Regions from separate parts of the Kocuria cellulosilytica genome, predicted to be linked through region 1. Evidence: riboswitches for the same ligand, from Rfam matches in the RefSeq annotation. Region 1 holds a riboswitch; each other region holds the start of a gene.
What was found. Region 1 has a riboswitch for S-adenosylmethionine ahead of RCG67_RS10760 (hypothetical protein). Riboswitches for the same ligand answer to the same signal wherever they lie in the genome.

Region 1 (5,824 bases):
TGGGTGTTGATGATCCGACCCGCGAACGCCTCGACGAACTCGGCGTCCACGATCCGCATGAACCCCGCGAAGAGGACCCGGTCCGGCTCCCGGGCGGCCACCGCCGCCTGCAGGGCACGGTTCCACCGCGTCCGGTCCGGGTGGTCGCCGGGCCGGACCAGGAAGGTCTCCACCCCGGCCTGCCGGGCCCGTTCCAGGCCGGTGCAGGGCCGGTCCGCGCCCACGGCGGCGATCTCGACGTCGATCCGGCCCTCCCGGACGGCGTCGAGGACCGCCTGCAGATTGGTGCCGGAGCCGGAGACCATGACCACGATGCGCATGCCGTCGAGTCTAGTGGCGCGGGCGGGGGCCGGTGCCCGGGGTGCCCTAGAGTGAAAGGCATGACCCCTCCCCGCCCGAGTCCCGAGGCAGCCCCTGCGGACGCACGACGCGCCACCGCGACCCGTACCGCAGGAGGTGCGCTCGTGTGCGCGGCGGTGGCCCTGGTGCTCGTCGGCTCCGGGCTGTGGCCGACCGTGGCGGGGGTCGTGCTCGCGGCCGCCGGGATCGGGCTGGGCATCGCGGCCCTCGTGCGCTCCCGCGGGGCGGACCGGCGCCGGCTGCTGGTGGTGAGCGCGGTCGCCGCGATCGTGCTGGGCTCGCTGAGCCTGCTCACCGGCGGGGCGCGCCTGGCGCTGTGGCCCGTGGCCGAGGCCTACCAGGAGTGCGTCGCCGGCACCCTCACCCTCTCCGGGGAGGCGCAGTGCCAGCAGGAGCTCGAGGACGGGATCTGGAGCTATCTCTCCGGCGACCCGGGCGCGCCGGCGTCGGACGACGCGGCGGGCGCCTCGACCGCGTCCACGTCGACCGCGTCGACGTCGAACGCCTCCGCGGGACCGGACCCCGCCCCGGCCCGCCCCTGAGCCGCCCACGGGCCCGTGCCGGCGCGCTCCGCCCCGTCCCGGTCGGCCCCCGGCGCGGTCCGCGGGCCCCGCCGGCCCGCCGAGCGCATCGCGCGCCGGGCCGCGGCCTCCTCCCGGTGCCGCCGCCGCGCCTCGCGCCGGCCGGCGGGCGTGCGGTCCTCCCCGTCCTCCTCGTCGCGGGGCGGGGCGAACGGCGGCTCGTGCTCGAGCCACGGTCCCAGGACGTAGCCGACCGCGGTCCCGACGGCCACCTCGGCGCCGAACAGCAGCAGGACGGCGGGGCCGTCGGGCCCCACGTCCGTGAGCCGGCCGAGCCCCAGCGAGCCGTGCGCCAGCCAGCTCAGCAGCATCACCAGCACGCCCGCGACCGCGCCCACGAGCACCCCGGTCAGCAGCGTCGAGACCGGGTACGTGATCCAGCGGGCGGGCAGCCGCAGCGCCATCCAGTCGTCCAGGTGGTTCTCGCCCTCGCGCAGGAACCACCAGCCGGCGAGGACGCCGGCCAGGACCGGCAGCACGACCACTCCCAGCGCGCCGGCCGGGAGCTCCTCGGGCGGCAGCGCGGCGAGCGCCGGGAGCAGCGGCACGGGCCCGGGGTCGGTGCCCAGCGGGGAGGCGTGGGTGCCGGAGCCGAGGTCGAAGCCCGCGCCCGTGGCCCAGGACAGGGCGTAGACCGCGAGATTGGGCAGGTAGCCGAGCTGCAGCCCGGTCAGCGCGGTGTCCCCCGGCACGCCGGTGCCGAGCCGCTGGTAGACGCCCACCACGTCGTTCCAGTTCCAGAACAGGGCGGCGGCGAGCAGGGCCGCCCCGGCGCCGACCCCGGCGACGGCCGCGACGAAGCCGGCGCGCAGCACCGCCCAGACGTAGGACCCGGCCCAGCGGGAGTACTGGCTCGTGCGCTCCACCCACGCGGCGGCGTTGACGCCGATCAGCCCCGGCAGGGACCGGGAGGCCCGGTACGCGCCCACGAACCCGCCCAGGGCCACGGGCACGAGCGGGAAGACGGCCGCCGCGGCCGGGCTCGCCGAGACCTGCGCCCCGGTGAACAGCAGCGCCGCCGCGGCGCCGAGCGCGGAGTAGGCGGCGAGGCCGCTGAGGTACGGCTGCCAGAACTGGCCCTCCCAGCAGGCCCGCGCCAGCCGCCGCCCGGCGTGCCAGGCGAGCGCGAACGGGACGACGGTCAGCCCCAGGGGGACGAGGTTGAGCGTCCCGGTGGTCGCGGGCAGTCCCGCTCCCGGGTCGAGGGCCACCTGGAGGGGCGTGAGGTGGGCGAGCAGCCACACGTGGCCGGAGAGCACGATCCCCCCGGTCAGCCCGAGGGTGTCGAAGCCGTCGGCGAGCCACACCATGAGGACGGTCAGCAGGACCAGCAGGTAGGACACCACGGCCACGGAGCCGAGTTCCAGCACGCCCTGCAGCCACAGCGGCATGGGCACGCCCTTGCGGTCGGGGCGTGCGGCGGGGGAAGAGGAGCCATGGGAGTTCATCACCGACCATCTTCCCACGCCCGCGCGGCGCCCCGGCAGAGGCTTCACGGCGCCTTCACCGGCGGGCCACGCGCCGCTTCCCGTCCGGTCGCCCGGCCCGGGCAGGCTCGGGCCCATGAGAGTCGCCGTGGTCGCCGAACAGTTCCTCCCCCATCTGAACGGAGTCACCCACTCGGTGCTGCGGGTCGTCGAGCAGCTGGTCGCCGGAGGCCACGACGTCGCCGTCGTGGCGCCCTCCTACGGTCCTCCTCCGCTCGGGCTCCCCGCCGAGGACGCCGTCGAGGACCTCGACGGGGTGCCGGTGCACCGGCTGCCCGCCGTGCCGCTCACCGGCTATCCGGCGGTGCGCGTGGCCGGGGGGACCGTGGCGCGGGTGCGCCGGCAGCTCGAGCGCTTCCGGCCGGACGTGGTCCACGTGGCCTCCCCGTTCGTGCTGGGCCGCCGGGCGATCGTGGCGGCCCAGCAGCTCGGGGTGCCGTGCGTGGCGGTCTACCAGACGGACGTGCCCGGCTACGCGGCCAAGTACGGGGCACCGTTCCTCGAGCAGCTCCTGTGGGGGCACGTGCGCTCCATGCACAACCTCGCGACGCTCACGCTCGCGCCGTCCACCTCGGCCGTCCGGCAGCTCACCGAGCACGGCGTCCGGGACGTGCACGTGTGGCGGCGCGGGGTGGACACCACCCGCTTCAGCCCCCGGCACCGGGACGAGCAGTGGCGGGAGGAGGTCGGCGGCGGCCGGCGGATCGTCGGCTACGTGGGCCGGATCGCCCCGGAGAAGCAGGTCGAGGACCTCGCCGCGGTCGCCGACCTGCCCGGCACGCGCCTCGTGGTCGTGGGCTCGGGCCCGGAGGAGGACGCCCTGCGCCGCCGGCTCCCGCAGGCCCACTTCACCGGGCGGCGCAGCGGCGCGGAGCTCGCCCGCATCATGGCGTCCTTCGACGTGTTCGTCCATCCCGGCGAGTTCGAGACGTTCTGCCAGACGATCCAGGAGGCCATGGCCTCCGGGGTGCCGGTCGTCGCGACCGGTAAGGGCGGGCCCCTCGACCTCGTGGACCGGTCCCGCACCGGCTGGCTCTATCCCCCGGGGGACCTCGGAGCGCTGCGGGGGCACGTGGCCGACCTCCTGGGCGACGAGGCGAAGCGGGCCGCGTTCGGCGCCGCCGCGCACGCGGCGGTCCAGGGCCGGACGTGGGACGTGCTGGTCGGGCAGCTGCTCGAGCACTACGAGCACGCCGTGGAGCTCTCGGTGCCCGAGCGCGGTCCGCGCCGCCGCCGGGCCGCCTGAGGGCCACCGCGAGGGCTGCCGCGCGGACTGGCGCGGGGCTACCGCGAGGACTGGCGCGGGGCCGGGGACGCGTCCAGGACGGACGTCCCCGTGCCGGCGTACCGCCCGGGCTCCGCGGTCAGCACGGTCAGCCCGTGCACCAGGGCCGTGGCCGCGGTGAGGCCGGCGAGCGGGTCGGCCGCCGCCCGCGCCGCCAGTGCGCCCCACGCCCGGGCCACGGCGGCGTCCACCGGCAGCACCCGGCCCGGGAAGCGCAGCTCGAGCTGCTCCGCCCACAGCGTCTCGTCGGGCCGCTCGGCGAGCAGCTCGCCGAGCACCGTGGCGGGCACGAACAGCCGCCGGTGACCCTGCCGGCGCAGGACCCCGGCCAGCTCGGGGCAGCGCTCCGGGGTGCGCACCCCGAGCAGCACGGAACGGTCCAGGAGCAGGTCCACGGCGCCGGTCCTCAGGCGGCGGCGGCGAGCTCGCCGCGGGCCGGGGCCAGCAGGAAGTCCACGAACTCGGTGCGGGCCTGCACCGCACGGGCGTAGTCATCGACGCTCATGGCGGAGGCGCTGATGGCCGGGACGCCGGCGGCGGGCTCGACCGGGGACGGGTCCCGTCCGGCCGGGACGCCCGGGGAGGAGCCGGGCGGCGCGCCCGTGCGGACGGCGGGGACGGGGGTGCGGGGGTCGGGCATGGCCGGGATCCTTCGTGCGCTCTTGCTCGCACCGGGTACCGCCGTGGCGGCGACGCGAGCCGCTTCGTCATCCGAACCACCCGTGAACATGGGGTTGGTGCCCGGTCAAGTCGGAGCTTGCCGACCGGGTCTCTTGAAGCTGACTCCATTGAACCACATCGCCCGGCGGCGCCCGGGCCGCGCCCCGGGCCGGCCCGCTGTGCGCGGTTCTTCCCCGGGGCGTCACCGTTCCGACATCTCGGGGACACATCGCTGCGCTGGAATGGGCGCGGAACACCGGCGACGGCGCCGACGACGAGCCCGAGCATTACGTTTCAGTGACACAACTCACGACGCGCTTGTCGAGGTGTCGGAGCTCCGGGGTAGCCTGGATCTGCTTCTCGAGATGCGGCGTCCGCGTGCTCGGCCGGAGATCGTGCGATCCCCGGCGAACCCGCGGAGGGGCTCCGACCCGCTGCGCGCCAACCCGATGTTCCCGGGTGGATCGGATGACGAAGCGGCGGGCAACGCCATCGGATGCCTGCAAGAACGTCAGGAGAAAACATGACCATGTCCGAAGAAAGATCAGCCATCACCACCGACCAGCGCGAGGAGTGGATCGACGTGACCGTCACCGCCCTCCCCGATCTGCACCTCGTCCGGCTCACGTCGACCGACGGGGACGTGCAGGAGTACCTGAGCCCTGAGGCCGACGACCTCGCCGCCGCGGCGGAGCACACGGAGGGAACCGCGCAATGGTGCGCCAAGTACCGCCAGCTCCTCGTTCCCGGAGCCCTCGCGACGACCGGACGGCACCCGTTCTTCAAGCTCCACCCCTCGACCCTCCCGCTGTCGGCGTAGCCGGCGGGCAGGACACGACGGAGGCCGCAGCCCATCGGGCTGCGGCCTCCGTCGTGCGCGCCGCCCGCAGCCCGCTCCGGGCCGGCCCGGGTCGCGGGCCGGGGAGCGCTCACTCGAGGCCGTAGTCCCCCGCGGAGCCCCAGCCGCCTCCGGCCTCGTCGGCGGAGCCGTCGAACTCCCACTCGGAGGCCTCGACCTCGAAGGGCACGGAGACCTCCAGCTCCGCGTCGGTGATCCGGTTCAGCACGAAGGGGTCCTCCGGCTCCTCCGCCGCGGGGAACGGATCGGGTGCGGTCATGGCAGGACCTCCGGGTGCTCTCGTCCCCCGTCCCCTGCCCGTGGGCACGAGGGGGACGTCGTGGGACGGCGGACGATGGCGTTCAGCACTGGGGACGCGGGACGGCGGCGTTCAGCGCTGGTGGCACGGGACGGTGGCGTTCAGCACTGGGGACGCGGGACGGCGGCGTTCAGCCCTGGGGACGCGGGACGTCGGCGGTCGGCACCGTGGGATTCGATGCACGTCGGCCACGACGACAGAACCGCCACCGGGCGGAGCCCGACGGCGGTTCTGGAGGATCGACGGGCCGGGGCCCGTGGAGGATCCTTAGGAGATGACGTTGATGTTCGCGGC
Region 2 (5,824 bases), on a different contig from region 1:
GCTCCGGCAGCAGGCCCCGGCGCCGCAGCTCGGGCGACACCATCGTGGTGAACCGCTCCAGGTCCGCCGGCCGCACGGCCGCCGAGATGTTGAAGCCGTCGACTCCGGCCTCCTCGCGCCAGCGCTCCAGCTCGTCCGCCACGGTGCCGGGGGCGCCGGCGATGACGGGCCCGCGGCCGCCGATGGCCACGAACTCGGCCAGGTCCCGCACCGTCCAGGTCCGGTCGGGGGACAGCGAGGTGAACGCCGCGAGCGCGGACTGGTTGGCGTCGGTGGCCACGTACTCGAGCGGCGCCTCGGGGTCCGCCCCGGAGAGGTCGACCCCGGTCCAGCCGCCGAACAGGGACAGCGCCCCCTCGATGTCCACGTGCCGGCGGTACCCCGCCAGTCTGGCGTGGGCCTCCTCGTCGGTCTCGGCGACCACCACCGTGGCCATGGTGAAGGTCTTCACGGCGTCCTCGTCCCGCCCCCGCTCGGCGAGCTCGGCCCGGACGCCGTCGGTCCACCGGCGCACGAGCTGCGGGGTGTTGCCGATGAAGAAGATGGCCTCGGCGTGGTCGACGGCGAACTGCTGCCCGCGCTTCGAGGCGCCGGCCTGGAACAGCAGCGGAGTGCCCTGGGGCCCGGGGTGGGTCAGCGCGTGGCCGGGCACGGAGAACCAGGTGCCCTCGTGGCCGACGGGGTGCGAGAGGTCGGGGTCCACGAAGACCCCGGCGGCGGCGTCGGCCTTCACGGCCCCGGGCTCGAAGGATCCCTCGAGGAGCTTGTACATGACCTCCATGTACTCGTCGGCGCGGTCGTAGCGCTCGTCGTGCGGGATCTGCCGGTCCATGCCCAGGTTCCGGGCGGCGGAGTCCTGGTAGGAGGTGACCACGTTCCACGCCACCCGGCCGCGGGTGAAGTGGTCCAGGGTCGCGAAGGTGCGGGCCAGCAGGTAGGGGGCCTCGTAGGTGACCGAGGCGGTCACCCCGAAGCCGAGCCGCTCGGTCGCCGCGGCCATCGCCGGCACCGCGACGAGCGGGTCGAGCAGCGGGTACTGCACTCCCCCGCGGGCGGTGGCCTCGGTCCCGCCGCCGTACACGTCGTAGACGCCCGGGATGTCGGCCAGGAACAGCGAGGCGAAGCCGCCCTCCTCGAGGGTGCGGGCCAGGGACGTCCAGTACTCGAGCGTGTCGAACTGCGTGACCCCGGCCTCGGGGTGGCGCCACAGTCCCGGTGACTGGTGCACGGGCACCATCATGTCGAAGGCGTTCAGCAGCAGGGGGCGGGTCATACGGTGCTCCTCGCGGGGGTGGTCTCGGAGGTGGTCCCGGCGTCGGCGGATCGGATCGCGCCGAGCACGGTGCGGACGTCGTGCAGGTCGGTGAGCTCGGTGCCGCGCTGTTCGCGGGCGGGGTCCTTCGCGGCCAGGGCGGCGACGATCGAGAGCACGGCCAGCCCGGAGAGGTAGCCGGCGATCAGCCACGGGGTGCCCCCGCCGGCGGCGAACAGCAGGGCGGCGATCATCGGCATCAGCCCGCCGCCCAGGACGGTGCCGACCTGGTAGCCGAAGCTCACCCCCGAGTAGCGCACGTGCACCGGGAACTGCTCGGCGAACCAGGCCGCCTGCGGCCCGTAGATCGCGTCGTGGACGAGGTTGATGCCCAGGATCACCACGAGCGGCAGCAGGGCGAGCGGACCGGTGTCGAGGAAGGCGAACAGCACCCAGCCGAAGACGCCGATCGCCGCGTAGGCGGTCACCGAGACGACCTTGCGGCCCACCCGGTCGGAGAGCCAGCCCCAGAAAGGGGTGGAGAACAGGCCGATGGCCGAGGCGATCATCACCGCGGTCACGCCCGCGGCGCTGTCCCCGCGCACGTCCCGCAGGTAGGTCAGCATGTAGACCGTCACCAGGTAGTAGACGGCGTTCTGGGCCAGGCGCAGGCCGATCGTGACCAGCAGCGGGCGGCGGTGGTGGGTCAGCAGCTCCCGCAGGGGCGCGGTGGCCACGTTGCCGGAGGCCCGGTGCGCCAGGAACTCCGGGGCGTCGGCCACGCCGAGGCGGATCCACAGGCCGATCGCCACCAGCAGGGCCGAGAGCAGGAAGGGGATGCGCCAGCCGTAGGCGGCGAACTGCTCCTCGCTCATGACGTTCTGCACGATGAAGAACGCCCCGGTGGCCAGCAGCATGCCGGCCGAGGACCCGATCTGGGTGAAGGACCCGAAGAACCCGCGGTGCCGGGCCGGTGAGTGCTCCACGCTCAGCAGCGCGGAGCCGCCCCACTCGGCGCCGGCGGACAGGCCCTGGAGGATGCGCAGGACCACGAGCCCGACGACGGCCCACCAGCCGATCACCTCGTAGGTCGGCAGCAGCCCGATCAGGGTGGAGGCCACGCCCATGAGCATCAGGGAGGCCACCAGCAGGGCCTTGCGGCCGATCCGGTCGCCCAGGTGCCCGGCGACGATCCCGCCCAGGGGCCGGGCGATCACCCCGACCGCGAGCGTGGCGAAGGACGCGACGATGCCGCCGAGCTCGGTGGCCATGGGGAAGAACTGGACGTTGAAGACCAGCGCGGCGGCGGTGCCGTAGAGGTAGAAGTCGTACCACTCGATGGTGGTCCCGGCGAAGGCCGAGGCCAGGACGCGCTTCTTGCCGTGGACGATGCTGCTGCGTCCCGGGGCGGCCGTGGTCGTGGTGCTCATGGGTCAGGCTCCTGGGGTTCGGTCGGCGGGGGTCCTCGCGTCGCCGATGGCGTTCAGGCCCTCCGGCAGGGTGCCGTTGATGAGGTAGTCGCCGAGGGCGCGGGCACGGAAGGCGATCGGGTTGTGGGTGGCCACGGTCTGGGCGTTGCGCCAGTGCCGGTCCAGCCCCTTGGCCGTGGACGTGGCGGAGGCGCCCACGGTGAGGAACAGGTCCTGGGCCGCGCCGAGCGCCAGCTCCGGGACGGTGACCTGGGCGTGCTCCACGGCGATCTCGGACTCGTGCAGTGCCGCCGGGAGAGCCCCGGTGAACTCCGGCCGGTCGGCGCCGGCCGCTGCGGCGGCGGCGATCCCGGCGTCCAGGGCACGGGCGGCGTGCAGGACGGTGGCCTCGGCGGCGAAGGCCTTGGCGGAGATCCGGCCGGTGGCCTCCTGGATCAGCGGGTCGTCGCGGAACGGCAGGCCGAGCCCGGTGTTGAAGGTCCGCCGGCGGGCGGCGATGGTGTCCACGGCGTCCCGCCGGGCGGCCCGGGCGATGCCGGCCAGGACGGCCAGCAGCACGAGCTGGAAGAAGGCGGCCTCGTGGACGGCCTCCGCGCTGCCGGCGGTGCGGTCCAGCACGGCGTCGTCCGGGACGCGCACCCGGTCGAAGACCGCGGTGCCGGTGCCGGTGAGCTTCTGCCCGAAGCCGTCCCAGTCGTCCTCGAGCGTGACGCCCTCGGCGTCCGTGGGGACGACGGCGAAGCGGCGGCCGTCCCGGCCGTCCAGGGCGGCCGAGACGCGGGTGTAGTCGGAGAAGACCGAGCCGGTGGCGTAGTACTTCCGGCCGGTGAGCTCCCAGCCCGCGGCGCTCCGGCTCAGCACGGTGTTCAGGGTGCCGAGCGCGTTGCCGCCCTTCTCCGTGGAGGCGTTGCCCACGGTGGCCCCGGCCAGCACCCGCGGGTACCAGACCTCCTGGAGCTCAGAGGGCAGGAAGCGCAGGGACTCCACGAAGCCGGAGTGGGAGCGGTAGAGGTGGGCGATGTTGGAGTCGGCCTCGGCCAGGTCGACCAGCAGCCGGGTGAAGTCCTCGAGGCCGACCTCCGGACCGCCGTGGGCCGCCGGGACGCGCAGGGCGCCGAAGCCGGCCCGGTCCAGCCGGCGGACCTCCGCGTGGGGCAGCACGCGCTGGAGGTCCCGGTCCAGGGAGCCGGCGGCGATCTCCGCGAACAGGGGCCGGAAGTGCTCCTGGAGCCCGGCGTAGTCCCGGGGCAGGCCGGCGGCGGGGTTCGTGCCGGCGCGGGAACGGACAGCGGTCCTCTCGACCGTGGTGCGGGTCATGCGGTGGTCCTCTCGGTCGCACCGAGGAGGCCGGTCGCGCCAGGGCCGGCCCGGTGACGGCAGCGCCGGGCGCCGACGTCGGGGACCGGCTGCCGATCCGGGATCTCCATCGGTTCTGGCCTTAGCACCCTGACCCCGGAGGAGGGCGGGTTGCTGCGGCGTCGTCGAGCCAGATCTCTCAGCCGCTCTGAATGGGACGTCCGACATCGCACCAGACCAGCGGGGTCCGGGGCCAGCCGATGACCTGTGCGCGTCATCGGGTGTCACGACGACGTCACAGACGGTCATCTCGTCCGGAGTGGTGTACCGACCCGGTCGTTCGCCCAGGGAAGGAGGAGAGCGCGGCGGACCGCCTCAGTAGACCGGCTGGTCCGGGGCCACCTGCTCCACCCAGGCGAGCACCCCGCCCTCGAGGTGACGGACCCGCTCCTCCCGCCCGGCGTAGAAGGGCCGCAGCGCGGCGAGCGCGGTCGCGGAGCGGGCCCCGGCCTTGCAGTGCAGCACGAGGTCCGCGCCGCGGGCCTCCGAGGGCAGGGCGTCCGCGCCGCGGTCCAGGATCTCCTGCAGGGGCACGGGCACGGCGCCGTCGATGGCCACGAGCTCCCGCTCCCAGTCCTCGCGCACGTCCACCAGGGCGAAGGACGCCTCGCCGCGGGAGCGGCGCTCGAGCAGCCGGGCCAGCTCGGCCGCCCCGACGGTCTCGGCGGGGTCCGCCCCGGGCAGTGCGCAGCCGGCGGCGGGCCGGGCCACCGCGGTGACCGGGGCGGCGTCCGGGTCCGGGGCCAGCCGCATCTCGCGCCAGGTCATGGCGAGCGCGTCGTGCAGCAGCACCCGCCCGAGCAGGGGCTCCCCGGTGCCGGTGATCAGCTTGACGGCCTCGGTGACCATGACCGAGCCGATGGTCGCGGGGAGCATGCCGAAGACCCCGCCCTCGGCGCAGCTGGGCACCTCGCCGTCCGGCGGGGCCTCGGGGTAGAGGTCCCGGTAGGTGGGCCCGTGCCCGGCCCAGAAGACGCTGACCTGACCCTCGAAGCGCAGGATGGAGCCCCACACGCAGGGGGTGCCGGTCAGGGCGGCGGCGTCGCTGACCACGTAGCGGGTCGTGAAGTTGTCGGCGCCGTCAAGGACGAGGTCGTACCCGCGGACGATGTCCACGGCGTTGTCCGCGTCCAGCCGGACGGGATGGGTGCGGACCTCGACCAGCGGGTTGAGCGCTGTGACGGCCTCGGCGGCGGAGACGGCCTTGGGCCGGCCGACGTCGGCGGTGGTGTGCACCACCTGGCGCTGCAGGTTGGAGAGCGACACGACGTCGTCGTCGACGATCCCGATGGTCCCCACCCCCGCCGCCGCGAGGTACTGCAGGGCCGGGGCGCCCAGTCCCCCGGCGCCGACGACGAGCACGCGGGCGCGGCCCAGCCGCCGCTGGCCGAGCGGCCCGATCCCGGGCAGGGTCAGGTGCCGGGCGTAGCGCTCGAGCTCCTCGCGGGTCAGCTCGGGGCCGGGCGCCACGAGCGGGGGCAGCGGGCTCACGGCCGCTCCCCCACGGGCGCCCAGTCACCGCGCGGGACGTCGGCCGGGCCGGCGGCGGGCCCGTCGTCGGGGGCGTCCGTGCCGACCCGCCCGGCCATGGGCGAGGACGCGTGGGCGTGGCGGCGGGCGGGGATGCGCCCGGCCCCGGCGGCGAGCCGGCCGGCGAGCACGGCGTGGCGCATCGCGGTGGCCATCGCCACCGGGTCCTGGGCGCGGGTGACGGCGCTGGCGAGCAGCACGGCGTCGCAGCCCAGCTCCATGGCCAGGGCGGCCTCGGAGGCGGTGCCGATCCCGG
Region 3 (5,824 bases), on a different contig from region 1:
CAGCTGCTGGAACACGCCGGTGCTCGAGACCCGGGCCGTCGCGCCGGCGCGCGCCGGCGGGTACATGCCCACCATGGAGATGTAGCCGCCCAGCGGGACCGCCTTGAGCCCGTACTCCGTCTCGCCCCGGCGGCGGGAGAACAGGGTGCGCCCGAAGCCGACCATGTACTGCGTGACGCGCACGCCGAAGAGCTTGGCCGGCACCAGGTGGCCGATCTCGTGGAGGGCGATGGAGACCGCGATGGCGACCGCGGCCAGCAGCACGCCCACGAGGAACAGCACGACGCCCATCCGTCGGACCTCCCGGGATCGTCGAGGGTCCCCGACGGGCGCCGGGGACGGCGGGGCCGTGCGCGCGGCACGGCGAGGACCAGTCTGCACCACCATCCTGGACGGCGGGTGGCAGGCGCACCGGGCCACGACGACGGCCGGTGCGCCTCCCGGGAGGAGACGCACCGGCCGTCGCGGGGTGTCCGGGGGGGGCGCCTCAGCGGCGCAGGATCCGGCGGGCCAGCCGGTTGCCCACCACCTGCACGAGCTGGACCAGGACCACGATGACGGCGACCGCCGCCCACGTGACCTCGTCGTTGAACCGCTGGTAGCCGAGCCGCAGGGCGAAGTCGCCCAGGCCGCCGGCGCCGATGGCCCCGGCCATCGCGGACATGTCCGTGATGCCGATGACCAGGAAGGTGTAGCCGAGCACCAGGGGCCCCAGCGCCTCGGGCAGGATCACCGTGGTGATGATCCTGCCGCGGGAGACGCCCATCGAGCGGGCCGCCTCGACGACACCGGGGTCCACGCTCATGAGGTTCTGCTCGACGATCCGTGCCACGGCGAACATCGCGCCGATCGTCATCGCGAAGATCGCCGCGTTGGGCCCGAGCCGGGTGCCGACGACGTCCTGGGTCACCGGTCCGAGCGCGGCCAGCAGGATGATGAACGGGATCGGCCGGACGAAGTTCACCACGAGGTTGAGGCCCTCGTGGACCGCGCGGTTCTCCAGGATGTTGCCGCGGCGGGTGACGTAGAGGCCCACGCCCACGAGCAGGCCGAGCAGGCCGGCGAGCAGCAGCGTGACGGCCACCATGTACAGGGTCTCCCCGAGCGCGGCCAGCAGCTCGGGTCCCAGGACGGACCAGTCGTTCACGCGGCCACCTCTCTCAGGGTCGTGATGCGGGACATCTCGTCGACCACGGCCTGCACGGCCGTGTCCTCGCCCGTCAGCTCGAAGGTCAGGGACCCGAAGGACTGCTCCTGGAGCACGCTGATCCCGCCGTAGGCGATGGTGAAGCGGACCCCGCGGGCGGCGCCGTCGGAGAGCACCCCGCCGATGTCCACGCCGTCGCCGACGTCGACGATCACCAGGCGCCCGCGGTGGGCGCGGCGCAGCCGCTCCACCTCGCGGGCGTCGGGCTCCGAGTGCAGGACGGAGGAGACGAAGCGGTGGGCGGTCTCGGTGCGGGGCCGGGCGAAGATGTCCACGGTCGAGCCGTGCTCCACGACCTTCCCGTCCTGCATCACGGCCACGCGGTCCGCGATCGCCCGGACCACGTCCATCTCGTGGGTGATGATCACGATGGTGATGCCCAGCTCCCGGTTGACCCGCTGCAGCACCTGCAGCACCTCCTGCGTGGTCTCCGGGTCGAGGGCGCTCGTCGACTCGTCGGCCAGGAGCAGCTTCGGGCTGGTCGCCAGGGCGCGGGCGATGCCCACGCGCTGCTTCTGCCCGCCGGAGAGCTGCTCCGGGTAGTTGCCGGCGCGCGCGGCCAGGCCCACGAACTCGAGCAGCTCGGCCACCCGCGCCCGGCGCTTCTCCTTCGGCCAGCCGGCCCGCTTGAGCGGGTACTCGACGTTGCCGGCGACGGTGCGGGAGGTGAAGAGGTTGAACTGCTGGAAGATCATGCCGATCTCCTGCCGCACCGGCGCCAGCTCGGTCTCGCGCCGGCCGGCCACCTCGAAGCCCTCCACGGTCAGGGAGCCGGAGGTGATGGGCTCGAGCCCGTTGATCAGGCGCACGAGGGTGGACTTGCCCGCCCCGGAGTAGCCGATCACGCCGAAGATCTCGCCGCGGCGGACGTCGAGGCTGACGTCGTCGACCGCCACCACCTCGCGCGCCGCCCGGCCGGAGCCGGTGCGGAAGGTCTTGGAGACGTTGCTGAAGCGCACGAGCACCTCGTCCGGGCGCCCGGGTGCGGACGGCCCGGTGGGGACCGCCGCGCTCACTGCTCCTGGTCCTTGAGCTCCTGCTGGTAGCGCTCCGTCAACTCCTGCAGCTCCTGCTGCTCCAGCTGCAGCGGGACGGCGGTGTCCTTGGTCTCCGTCATCTCGGCGTCGAGCACGGGCTGCTCGTGGTAGAGGTCGGCCACCTGCCGGAGGGTCTCGTCGTCGGCGAGCTCCTCGGTCGTGGTGAACAGGTTGACGTAGGCGCGGGAGCCCTCGGCGTCGGGGTCGTCCTGGGCGAGCGCGGACTTCGGGTCGATGTCCGCCCGGGAGAGGAAGTCGTTGTTGATGACCGAGCCGGCCACCGAGTCGAGCGAGAGCACCGTCTGCTCCGCGGAGACCGGGGTGACCGTCACCGTCGAGGCCTCGGTGTCGACGTCGAGCTCGGTGGGGATGAGGGTGTCGGAGGTCAGCTCGACCAGCCCGGCGGCCTCGAGCACGAGCAGCGCGCGGGAGAGGTTCACGGCGTCGTTGGGCACCGCGATCTCGTCGCCCTCCTGGAACTGCTCCACGGAGTCGTACTGGTTGGAGTACAGGCCCAGCGGGTAGATCGAGGTCGAGCCGACCGGGGTGATCGAGCCCCCCGCGGAGTTGTTGTAGTCGGCGAGGAACGGGATGTGCTGGAACCAGGTCATCTCCACGTCGCCGGACTCGTTGGCGGGGTTCGGCTGGTTGTAGTCGGAGAAGTCGACGTACTCGACGGTGATGCCCTGCTCCTCGGCCAGCTGCTTGAGGGCGTCGTGGGTCGGGTCGGTGCCCACGACACCGATGGTGACCTTGTCGTCGGCGAGGACGCCCTCGCCGGAGGACTCCCCCGCGGAGCCGCCGCAGGCGGTGAGGGCGAGGCCGAGGGTGGTGGCCAGGGCGAGGAAGGGGAGGCGCTGCGATCGCATGTGGTGCCTTTCCGTGGGTCCGTAGGTGTCGGAGGTGTCCACCAGGGCCGGGATCCGGCGGCGTCGGCCGATCGGCGCGCGGAAGGGCGCGGGAGGCGTCGAGCCGTACTTGCCGCCGGCCGTCGTCGGCCGTGGCCGGATGGTTCACCTGGGGCACCCCACTACGGGAGAGGGTTGCCGCCCAGCCAGCCAGGGCTTCGTGCTGGGACTCGTCATCCGGCCGACAGACTAGCACGGACGCGCCGTGGCCCGCGGGCCGGGTCAGCGGGCGAGGACCTCGCGGGCCCGGCGGCGGGCCCAGTGCTCGGCCGCCAGGACGGCCTCGAGCTCGAGCGGGCCGCCGTCGTCGTGCCCGTCCAGCACCGCCTCGACCGTGTCCACGATGGCCGGGAAGCGGATGCGGCCGTCGTGGAAGGCGTGCACGGCCTCCTCGTTGGCCGCGTTGAACACCGCGGGGAAGGTCCCGCCCCGCTCCCCCGCCGCCTTGATCAGCTCGACGGCCGGGAACGCCACGGGGTCCAGGGGCTCGAAGGTCCACTCGGTGGCGCGCGTCCAGTCGCACGCCGGGGCGGCCCCGGGCACCCGGTGGGGCCAGGCCAGGCCGAGGGCGATGGGCAGGCGCATGTCCGGGGGCGAGGCCTGGGCGAGGGTGGAGCCGTCCACGAACTGGACCATGGAGTGGACCACCGACTGGGGGTGGACCACCACGTCGATCCGCTCGAGGGGGACGTCGAAGAGCAGGTGGGCCTCGAGCACCTCGAGGGCCTTGTTCACCATGGACGCCGAGTTGGTCGTCACCATCAGGCCCATGTCCCACGTGGGGTGGCGCAGCGCGTCCTGCGGCGTGACCGCCTCGAGCTCCGCCCGGGACCGGCCGCGGAACGGCCCGCCCGAGGCCGTCAGCACGAGCCGGTCCACCTCCCCGGCGGAGCCGCCGCGCAGCGCCTGCGCGAGCGCCGAGTGCTCGGAGTCCACGGGGATCAGCGCGTCGGGGTCCCCGGTGGCCACCGCGGCGGCCTTGACGAGGGCGCCGCCGGCGATCAGCGACTCCTTGTTCGCCAGCGCGAGCTTGTGCCCGGCCCGCAGCGCCGCCAGCGTGGGCGCGAGCCCGATGGAGCCGGTGATGCCGTTGAGGACCAGGTCCGCGCCGGGGTGGGCGGCGGCCGCCGACGCCGCGGCGGGCCCGTGCTCGATCTCGGGGCGGTAGTCCCCCATCCCGGCGGCCGCGGCCCGCTCCGCGATCAGCCGGGCCAGCCGGGCGGCGTCCTGGCCGGTGCCGCTCGTGGCCACGAGCGCGGCGCGGGTCTCGACGGCCTGTTCGGCCAGCAGCTCGAGGTGGTTCCGCCCGGCGGCGAGGGCGACCACGGTGAACGGGGCCCGGCCCTCGAGTTCGCGGGCCGCCCGCACGACGTCGAGGGCCTGGGTGCCGATCGAGCCGGTCGAGCCGAGGACGCTGATCCTGCGGGGACCGGCGGCGACCAGGGCCGCCAGCTCGGGCGTCTGCCGGGTGCGGGGCGAGGAGGCGGGGGGCGTCATGGCCCCAGTATCCCCCGGATCCCCCCGCGGGCCCGCCCCGGACGCGGATGCCGGTCCCGGCGCGGACGCCACGAGGCCCCGTCCACCGGGAACGGTGGACGGGGCCTCGTGGACCGGTGGGACCGGGTCAGTGCGTGCGGCCCTTGCGGCCGGTGACCGCGCCCCAGATGAAGAGCACGATGAGCGCTCCCACGACGGCGGTGATGATGGTGCCGATGTCGAACACGGACTCCAGGTCGCCGATGCCGATCAGCGACCCCAGGAAGCCTCCGAGGAGGGCCCCGACGATGCCGAGGACCATGGTGACGAGAATGCCGCCGCCCTGGTTGCCCGGCATGATGAGCTTGGCGAGAGCACCGGCGATGAGGCCGAGGACGATCCAGCTGATGATTCCCATGATTGCTCCTTATCCGTCCCGGGAGGGACTTTCATTGTAAGCAACCGGCGAGTTCCCCAGGAATACCCTGAGCCGGCTTCGTCGCCAACCCTAGCGGACGCTCAGCCTCCTGTCTTTTTACTTCAGTGAATACGCGCGTGTCCGCCGAACACGGACCGGCCCGCCCGAAGCCGGGGCTTCGGGCGGGCCGGGGATCGTCCCAGGTGGGAGCGGATCTGCCTCAGTGGGCGACGGGCTTCTCCGCCCCGATGCCTGTGAGGGAGCGCACCTCCATCTCGGACTGCTTGACCGGGTCCTCGAGACGGCGCTCCGTCATGGAACCGATGAAGCCGAGGAGGAAGGAGGCCGGGATCGAGACGATGCCCGGGTTCTGCAGCGGGAACCACGCGAAGTCGGCGGTCGGGATCATCGACGTCTCGGTGCCGGACATGACCGGGGAGAAGATGATGAGCCCCACGGAGATGATCAGGCCGCCGTACATGGACCAGACCGCGCCGCGGGTGGTGAAGCGGCGCCAGTACAGGGAGTACAGGATGGTCGGCAGGTTCGCCGAGGCCGCGACCGCGAAGGCGAGCGCCACGAGGAACGCGACGTTCTGGCCCTGCGCGCCGATGCCGCCCGCGATGGAGACGAGGCCGATGACCACCACGGTGGTCTTGGCGACCTTCAGCTCCTTGCGGGGGTCGGAGTCGCCCTTCTTGATGACACTGGTGTAGATGTCGTGCGCGAAGGACGCCGAGGCGGTGATGGCCAGGCCGGCGACGACCGCGAGGATCGT
Region 4 (5,824 bases), on a different contig from region 1:
CCGGACCAGCGCGGAGTTCTGGTCGTTGACCCGCCGGCCCACCACCAGCTTCTCGTAGGCGTCCAGCAGCACGTCCCGGTCGGGCAGCGGGTACTCGTGGCCGGGGCCGGTGCCCTGCTCCTCGGGGGCGAGCAGCCGCCCGCTCGGATCGACCATGCGGATCTCGCCGCGGGCCGGGAGCATGTACTGCTCCGGCGTGATGCCGAAGGTCTGGGAGGCCCGGAGGATCGGGTCCTCGGGGGTCTCGACGGTCTGGCTCATGGTGTCCCCTCGGTCGGTCCCCGGTCCGCGCACGGGCCCGGGGAGGCAGGAAGGCTGGTGCAACTCTGTCTCCCCAGTATGCGAACTGGACATGCTTCGTATCCAGAGAGGCCGGAAAGTGCAGAAGACTGAGACAGACAGCGCAGACAGTGTGGACGAAATGTTCTAGTGTGGCGTGGAGCACACGCATTCGTCCGGCGCGCTGACGGACCCCGCGACCCACCCACCCCGAAGGAGCCCGCCGTGCCCTCGACCCCCGTGTCCCTGGACGAGACCGACCGGAAGATCCTCGCGGAGCTGTCCCGGGACGCGAGGCAGTCGGTCACCGCGATCGCCGCGGCCGTGCACGTCTCCCGCGCCCACGCCTACGCCCGGATCAACCGGCTGCGGGACGAGGGCGTGATCCTGAGCTTCAGCACCGTGATCGACCCGGTGCGGGCGGGGCTGCAGGCCTCCGCCTATGTGACGCTCAAGCTCCAGCAGAACACCTGGCGGGAGCTGTGCGCCCAGCTGCGGGCGATCCCCGCCGTGCACCACATCGCCCTGGTGGGCGGGAACTTCGACGTCATGCTCCTCGTGCGGGCCGTGGACACCGTGCACCTGCGGCAGGTGATCTTCGAGCACATCCAGCAGCTGCCCGGGGTGGTGGACACCCAGACGTTCCTGATCTTCGAGGACATCGACACCCGGGCCTGAGCCGCGGGCCCGGCGCGCACCGCCGGCGTCATGTTCCGTCACGGTCGTCATCTTCGGTCGCGGAGGGACAGTCACTACCTCTGCGCATAGTGTTGTTCCAGCTTCACGAGACGTGACCGCGAAGCTCCGACTGGGTCACGCACCAACCCCATGCTCATTGGGTGGTTCGGATGAAGAAGCGGCCTGCATCCTCCGTGCCCCCACCGGGGACCGCGGCCGTCCGGTGCGGGTAAGAGCAAGGCACAGGAGCAGCGCCATGTCCATCCCCGTGACCGACCACGACCTCGCGACCCGGCAGATCCACGCGGGCACCCACGGCGAGGTCGCCCAGCGCACCCTGACGGTGCCGATCTACCAGACCGCGGCGTTCGAGTTCCCCGACTACGAGGCGGCCCGGCAGATGTTCGCCCAGACCCGGCCGGGCTTCACCTACACGCGCACCGGCAATCCCACGGTGGCGGTGCTCGAGCAGCGGATCAGCGACCTCGAGGGCGGCGCGGGCGCGGTGGCCACCGGCTCCGGGCAGTCCGCGGTGGCCGTCGCGCTGCTCGCGCTGCTCGGGCAGGGCGCCGGCAAGCACCTCGTGGCCTCGGAGAAGCTCTACGGCGGGACCGTGGACCTGCTCACCGACACCTTCGCGGACTGCGGCATCGAGGTCTCCTTCGTGGACCCCACCGCCCCGGGGGCGTGGGCCGCGGCCGTGCGCCCCGACACCCGGGCGTTCCTGCTGGAGTCCATCGGCAATCCGCTGGCCACCCTCCCGGACCTGCCCGGCATCGCCGACGTCGCCCGGGCCGCCGGGGTGCCCGTCGTCGTCGACAACACCCTCGCGTCCCCGGCCCTGTACCGGCCGCTCGAGAAGGGCGCCGACATCGTGGTGCACTCGGCCACCAAGTTCCTGGGCGGGCACGGCAACGCGCTGGCCGGGGCGGTCGTGGACGGCGGGACCTTCGACTGGTCCGCGCGGCCGGAGAAGTGGCCGCAGTTCACGCAGGCCCGCGCCCGCTGGGGCGGGCTCAGCCTCGTCGAGAAGTGCGCCGGGGCCGCCCCCTACCTGCACCTGGTCCGCGCCAAGTACGTGCACGACCTCGGCACCACGCTCTCCCCGTTCAACGCCGGGCAGATCCTGCAGGGCACCGAGACCCTCGACCTGCGCGTGGCCCGCCACACGGCCTCGGCCCTGGCGGTGGCCGAGTTCCTGGCCGGGCACCCCGCCGTCGCCCGCGTCCACCACCCCGGCGTGCCCGGGGACCCCGGCGCCGGGATCGCGGCCCGGGACTTCCCGCGCGGGACCGGCTCCGTGTTCTCCTTCGACCTCGCCGCCCCGGACGCCGCCGTGGGCCCCTTCATCGACGCGCTGCGGCTGTTCAAGCTGGTCGCCAACGTGGGGGACACCCGCAGCCTCGTGGCCCACCCCGCGGCCATGACGCACTGCCGCCTGACCCCCGAGCAGCGCCGGGCCGGGGGGATCGCCGGGACCACGATCCGGCTGTCGGTCGGCCTCGAGTCCCCGCAGGACCTCGTCGCCGACCTCGACCAGGCCCTCGACACCGTCGTCAGCACCGTCCAGACCACCCGGAAGTGAGCCCTGCCATGACGCCCCCCACCGACGCCCGCACCCGCCACCGGGGCTTCACGACCACCGCCGTCCACGCCGGGCAGGAGCCGGACCCCCTGACCGGGGCGGTCATCCCGCCGATCTACCAGACCTCCACGTTCGCCCAGGACGGGATCAACGTGCTGCGCGCCGGCCACGAGTACAGCCGCGGCTCCAACCCCACCCGCAGCGGCTTCGAGGAGCAGCTCGCGGCCCTGGAGCGGGGGGAGCGCGGCTTCGCGTTCGCCTCGGGGATCGCCGCCGAGGACGCCCTGCTGCGCGCGGTGCTGCGCCCCGGCGACCACATCGTGCTCGGCGCCGACGGCTACGGCGGCACCAACCGGCTGATCACCAGGGTCCTCGCCCCGTGGGACATCGCCTCCACGCCCGTGGACAGCACCGACCTCGATGCCGTCCGCGCGGCCGTGCGGCCCGGCAGCACCCGGGTGCTGTGGCTCGAGACGCCGTCCAACCCGCTGCTCGGCATCGCCGACGTCGCGGCCTGGGCGCGGCTGGCCGAGGAGGCCGGGGCGCTGCTCGTCGTCGACAACACCTTCGCGTCCCCGTACCTGCAGAACCCCCTCGAGCTCGGCGCGCACGCGGTGGTGCACTCGACCACCAAGTACATCGGCGGGCACTCCGACGTGCTCGGCGGCGCCGTGGTCGTCGGGGCGGCCGAGTGGCGCGGGGTCCCGCTCGCGGAGACGGTCGGCTTCCAGCAGTTCGCCGCCGGCGCCGTGGCCGGTCCCCAGGACAGCTACCTGGCGGCCCGCGGGCTCAAGACCCTGAGCCTGCGGATGGAGCGCCACCAGCACAACGCGCAGCGGATGGCCGAGTGGCTGCTGGAGCGCCCGGAGGTCGCGCAGGTGCTCTACCCCGGGCTGCCCGAGCACCCCGGGCACGCGCTCGCCGCCGCGCAGATGCGCGGGTTCGGCGGCATGGTCTCCTTCCGGCTCGCCGGCGGGGAGGCCGCGGCCCGGGCGGTGGCGGAGGGCACCCGGCTGTACTCGCTGTCCGTGAGCCTGGGCGGGGTGGAGTCCCTGGTCTGCTATCCCTCCGAGATGACGCACGCCTCCGTGCGGGGCACCGCGCTGGCCGTGCCCGTGGACCTCGTGCGGCTCTCGGTGGGCATCGAGGACGTCGAGGACCAGCTCGAGGACCTCGAGCGGGCCCTCACCGCCTGACCGGGGTGCTCCGCCGGTCCCCGGCCGGGCCCGCGCTCAGCGGGCGGTGTCGGGCCTGCCGGCCGGATCGGGACTGCCGGTGGTGTCCGCGCCGTCGGCCGGGCCGGGACTGCCCGTGGTGTCCGGGCCGTCGGCCGGGTCCGGCCAGACCGGGGCGGGGACCTGCCGGCCGAGGAGCAGCCGCCGGACCAGGTGCACGAGCATCGCGGTGAACACGACCGCCCAGGCGCCCAGGGCCACCCACAGCCAGGCGGCCCCGACCAGCCCCACGATCGGCAGGCCGTCCGCCCGGCCCAGGTAGATGCTGGCCACGGCGTACATGCCCAGCGGGAAGACCACGCTCCACAGCGAGGACTCGTAGCGCAGCGGGACCCGGTGCACGCGGTGGCGCCACCACCCCGCGGCCACCAGGGCCGGGATCAACCACGTGGCGAACGCCCAGAACACCACGCCCAGGCCGGCGACGAGCCCGCGGACCACCGCGACCATGGGGGTGTCGGACATCTCCACGATCCGGGAGGCCGCGAGCACGGTGATGGCGCACGCCCCCATCGCCACCCAGTAGGGCGGGGTCAGGTCGACCGGCCGCAGCCGGTACAGCATCATGCGCAGGGTCACCAGCACGCCCGCGGACGCGTAGAGGAACAGCCCCACGGACCAGCAGACGACCGCGACGACGGACAGCGCGTGCCGGGCGGTGCCGTCGGCCACCACGGGGTCCAGGGCCGCGGCGGCCACGGCCACGGACTGGCTGGCCACCACCCAGATGAACCACGTGCCGTTGGCCGTGCTGACCACCGGCCGGGTGCGCCGGGAGAGCACGGCCGTCCAGGGCACCACGTAGCCCAGGACCAGCCAGACGGCTCCGGCCAGGCCCAGGAGCACGGCCGTGGCGCCGTGCCAGCCCGTCGTCGCCAGCCGTGCCGCCAGCACGTTGGTGCCCGCCACGAAGGTGAAGAAGCCGAAGGCGCGCCGGGGGTCGAGGAACTCGACGAGCAGCTCCCGCCGGAAGGCGGCGAACCGCCAGACGGTCAGCAGGCACAGCACGGCCCAGCCGCCCGCGCACACGGCGAGCAGCACCACGGAGAGCACGGGGAAGCCCTGCAGCTGCAGGCCCACCGAGAGGATGCCGCTGGCCATGACGAGGGCGAAGTAGCCCGGCGCCAGGCCGCGGACGCCGTCGCGGACGCGCTGTCGAAGAGTCCCGGACACCCGGCCAGGCTACCGGGCGCCGGCGGAGGCCCGGGGCGCCCGCCTCGTGCGGTGGTCGCCGCGGCGCTAGCCTGGGGCCCATGAGCACCCCGCACGACGACGCCCCGCTCGAGCTGCCCGGTCCCGTGGTGAGCACGGAGTGGCTGGCCGGGCACCTCGACGACCCCCGGCTCGTGCTGGTGGACGCGAGCTCCACGCTCAACCGGACCGGTGAGGCCCTGCCCGGGGCCCTGCTCCTGGACCTGGACGGGCCCTTCTCGGACCCGGCCTCGGACCTGCCGCACACGGCGCCGCCGGCGGCCCAGCTCACGGCGGCGGCGCGGGACCTCGGCATCTCGCGCACCAGCACGGTCGTCGCCTACGACGGCAAGGGGATCTTCGCCTCCGCCCGGGTCTGGTGGCTGCTCCGGTCCGCGGGCTTCGAACGGGTCGCCGTCCTCGACGGCGGCCTCCCGGCGTGGGTCGCCGAGGGGCGGCCCACCGGGGCGCACGCCGCGCCGCCGGCCGAGCCCGGCGACGTCGAGCTCGCGCCGCGGCCGGGCCGCTTCGTCGGGGCGGAGGACGTCGCCCGCGCCCTGGACGATCCGGGCGCCGTCGTCCTGGACGCCCGCTCCGCGGGCCGGTTCGCGGGCACCGAGCCCGAACCGCGGCCGGGCCTGCGCCCGGGGCACATGCCGGGGGCGGTCAGCCTGCCGTACACCGAGCTGCAGGACGCGCAGGGGCGGCTGCTGCCGCTGCCGCGGCTGCGGGAGCGGATCGAGGCCGCCGCGCCCGGGGCACGGCGCATCGTCACCAGCTGCGGCTCGGGGATCACCGCCTGCGTGCTCGCCCTCGGCGCCCACCTGGCCGGCCGCGAGGACGTCGCGGTCTACGA

Region 2: it holds a riboswitch for S-adenosylmethionine, as region 1 does, so the genes downstream of both, RCG67_RS14095 (acyl-CoA dehydrogenase family protein) here and RCG67_RS10760 (hypothetical protein) in region 1, are expected to answer to the same signal.
Region 3: it holds a riboswitch for S-adenosylmethionine, as region 1 does, so the genes downstream of both, RCG67_RS14805 (MetQ/NlpA family ABC transporter substrate-binding protein) here and RCG67_RS10760 (hypothetical protein) in region 1, are expected to answer to the same signal.
Region 4: it holds a riboswitch for S-adenosylmethionine, as region 1 does, so the genes downstream of both, RCG67_RS16095 (O-acetylhomoserine aminocarboxypropyltransferase/cysteine synthase family protein) here and RCG67_RS10760 (hypothetical protein) in region 1, are expected to answer to the same signal.

What each region holds. Positions count from the first base shown of each region.
Region 1 covers NZ_JAVFWZ010000006.1:106,884-112,707, reverse strand. Annotated here, with positions in the region: gene purN (phosphoribosylglycinamide formyltransferase) at 1-320, opposite strand, end outside; gene RCG67_RS10775 (cell division protein PerM) at 776-2,389, opposite strand; gene RCG67_RS10770 (glycosyltransferase family 4 protein) at 2,505-3,674, shown strand; gene RCG67_RS10765 (PIN domain-containing protein) at 3,713-4,108, opposite strand; gene RCG67_RS10760 (hypothetical protein) at 4,120-4,353, opposite strand; SAM riboswitch class IV at 4,367-4,492, opposite strand; gene RCG67_RS10755 (hypothetical protein) at 4,897-5,193, shown strand; gene RCG67_RS10750 (hypothetical protein) at 5,303-5,491, opposite strand; gene cspE (transcription antiterminator/RNA stability regulator CspE) at 5,798-5,824, opposite strand, start outside.
Region 2 covers NZ_JAVFWZ010000010.1:63,451-69,274, forward strand. Annotated here, with positions in the region: gene RCG67_RS14085 (LLM class flavin-dependent oxidoreductase) at 1-1,273, opposite strand, end outside; gene RCG67_RS14090 (MFS transporter) at 1,270-2,682, opposite strand; gene RCG67_RS14095 (acyl-CoA dehydrogenase family protein) at 2,686-3,999, opposite strand; SAM riboswitch class I at 4,103-4,197, opposite strand; gene moeB (molybdopterin-synthase adenylyltransferase MoeB) at 4,354-5,529, opposite strand; gene RCG67_RS14105 (thiazole synthase) at 5,526-5,824, opposite strand, start outside.
Region 3 covers NZ_JAVFWZ010000011.1:53,256-59,079, reverse strand. Annotated here, with positions in the region: gene RCG67_RS14820 (M50 family metallopeptidase) at 1-291, opposite strand, end outside; gene RCG67_RS14815 (methionine ABC transporter permease) at 488-1,087, opposite strand; gene RCG67_RS14810 (methionine ABC transporter ATP-binding protein) at 1,144-2,223, opposite strand; gene RCG67_RS14805 (MetQ/NlpA family ABC transporter substrate-binding protein) at 2,220-3,113, opposite strand; SAM riboswitch class IV at 3,214-3,330, opposite strand; gene dxr (1-deoxy-D-xylulose-5-phosphate reductoisomerase) at 3,375-4,649, opposite strand; gene RCG67_RS14795 (GlsB/YeaQ/YmgE family stress response membrane protein) at 4,777-5,046, opposite strand; gene RCG67_RS14790 (monocarboxylic acid transporter) at 5,267-5,824, opposite strand, start outside.
Region 4 covers NZ_JAVFWZ010000014.1:36,039-41,862, forward strand. Annotated here, with positions in the region: gene RCG67_RS16085 (thiamine pyrophosphate-dependent dehydrogenase E1 component subunit alpha) at 1-261, opposite strand, end outside; gene RCG67_RS16090 (Lrp/AsnC family transcriptional regulator) at 505-957, shown strand; SAM riboswitch class IV at 1,059-1,199, shown strand; gene RCG67_RS16095 (O-acetylhomoserine aminocarboxypropyltransferase/cysteine synthase family protein) at 1,214-2,542, shown strand; gene RCG67_RS16100 (cystathionine gamma-synthase) at 2,551-3,738, shown strand; gene RCG67_RS16105 (tellurite resistance/C4-dicarboxylate transporter family protein) at 3,775-4,950, opposite strand; gene RCG67_RS16110 (sulfurtransferase) at 5,031-5,824, shown strand, end outside.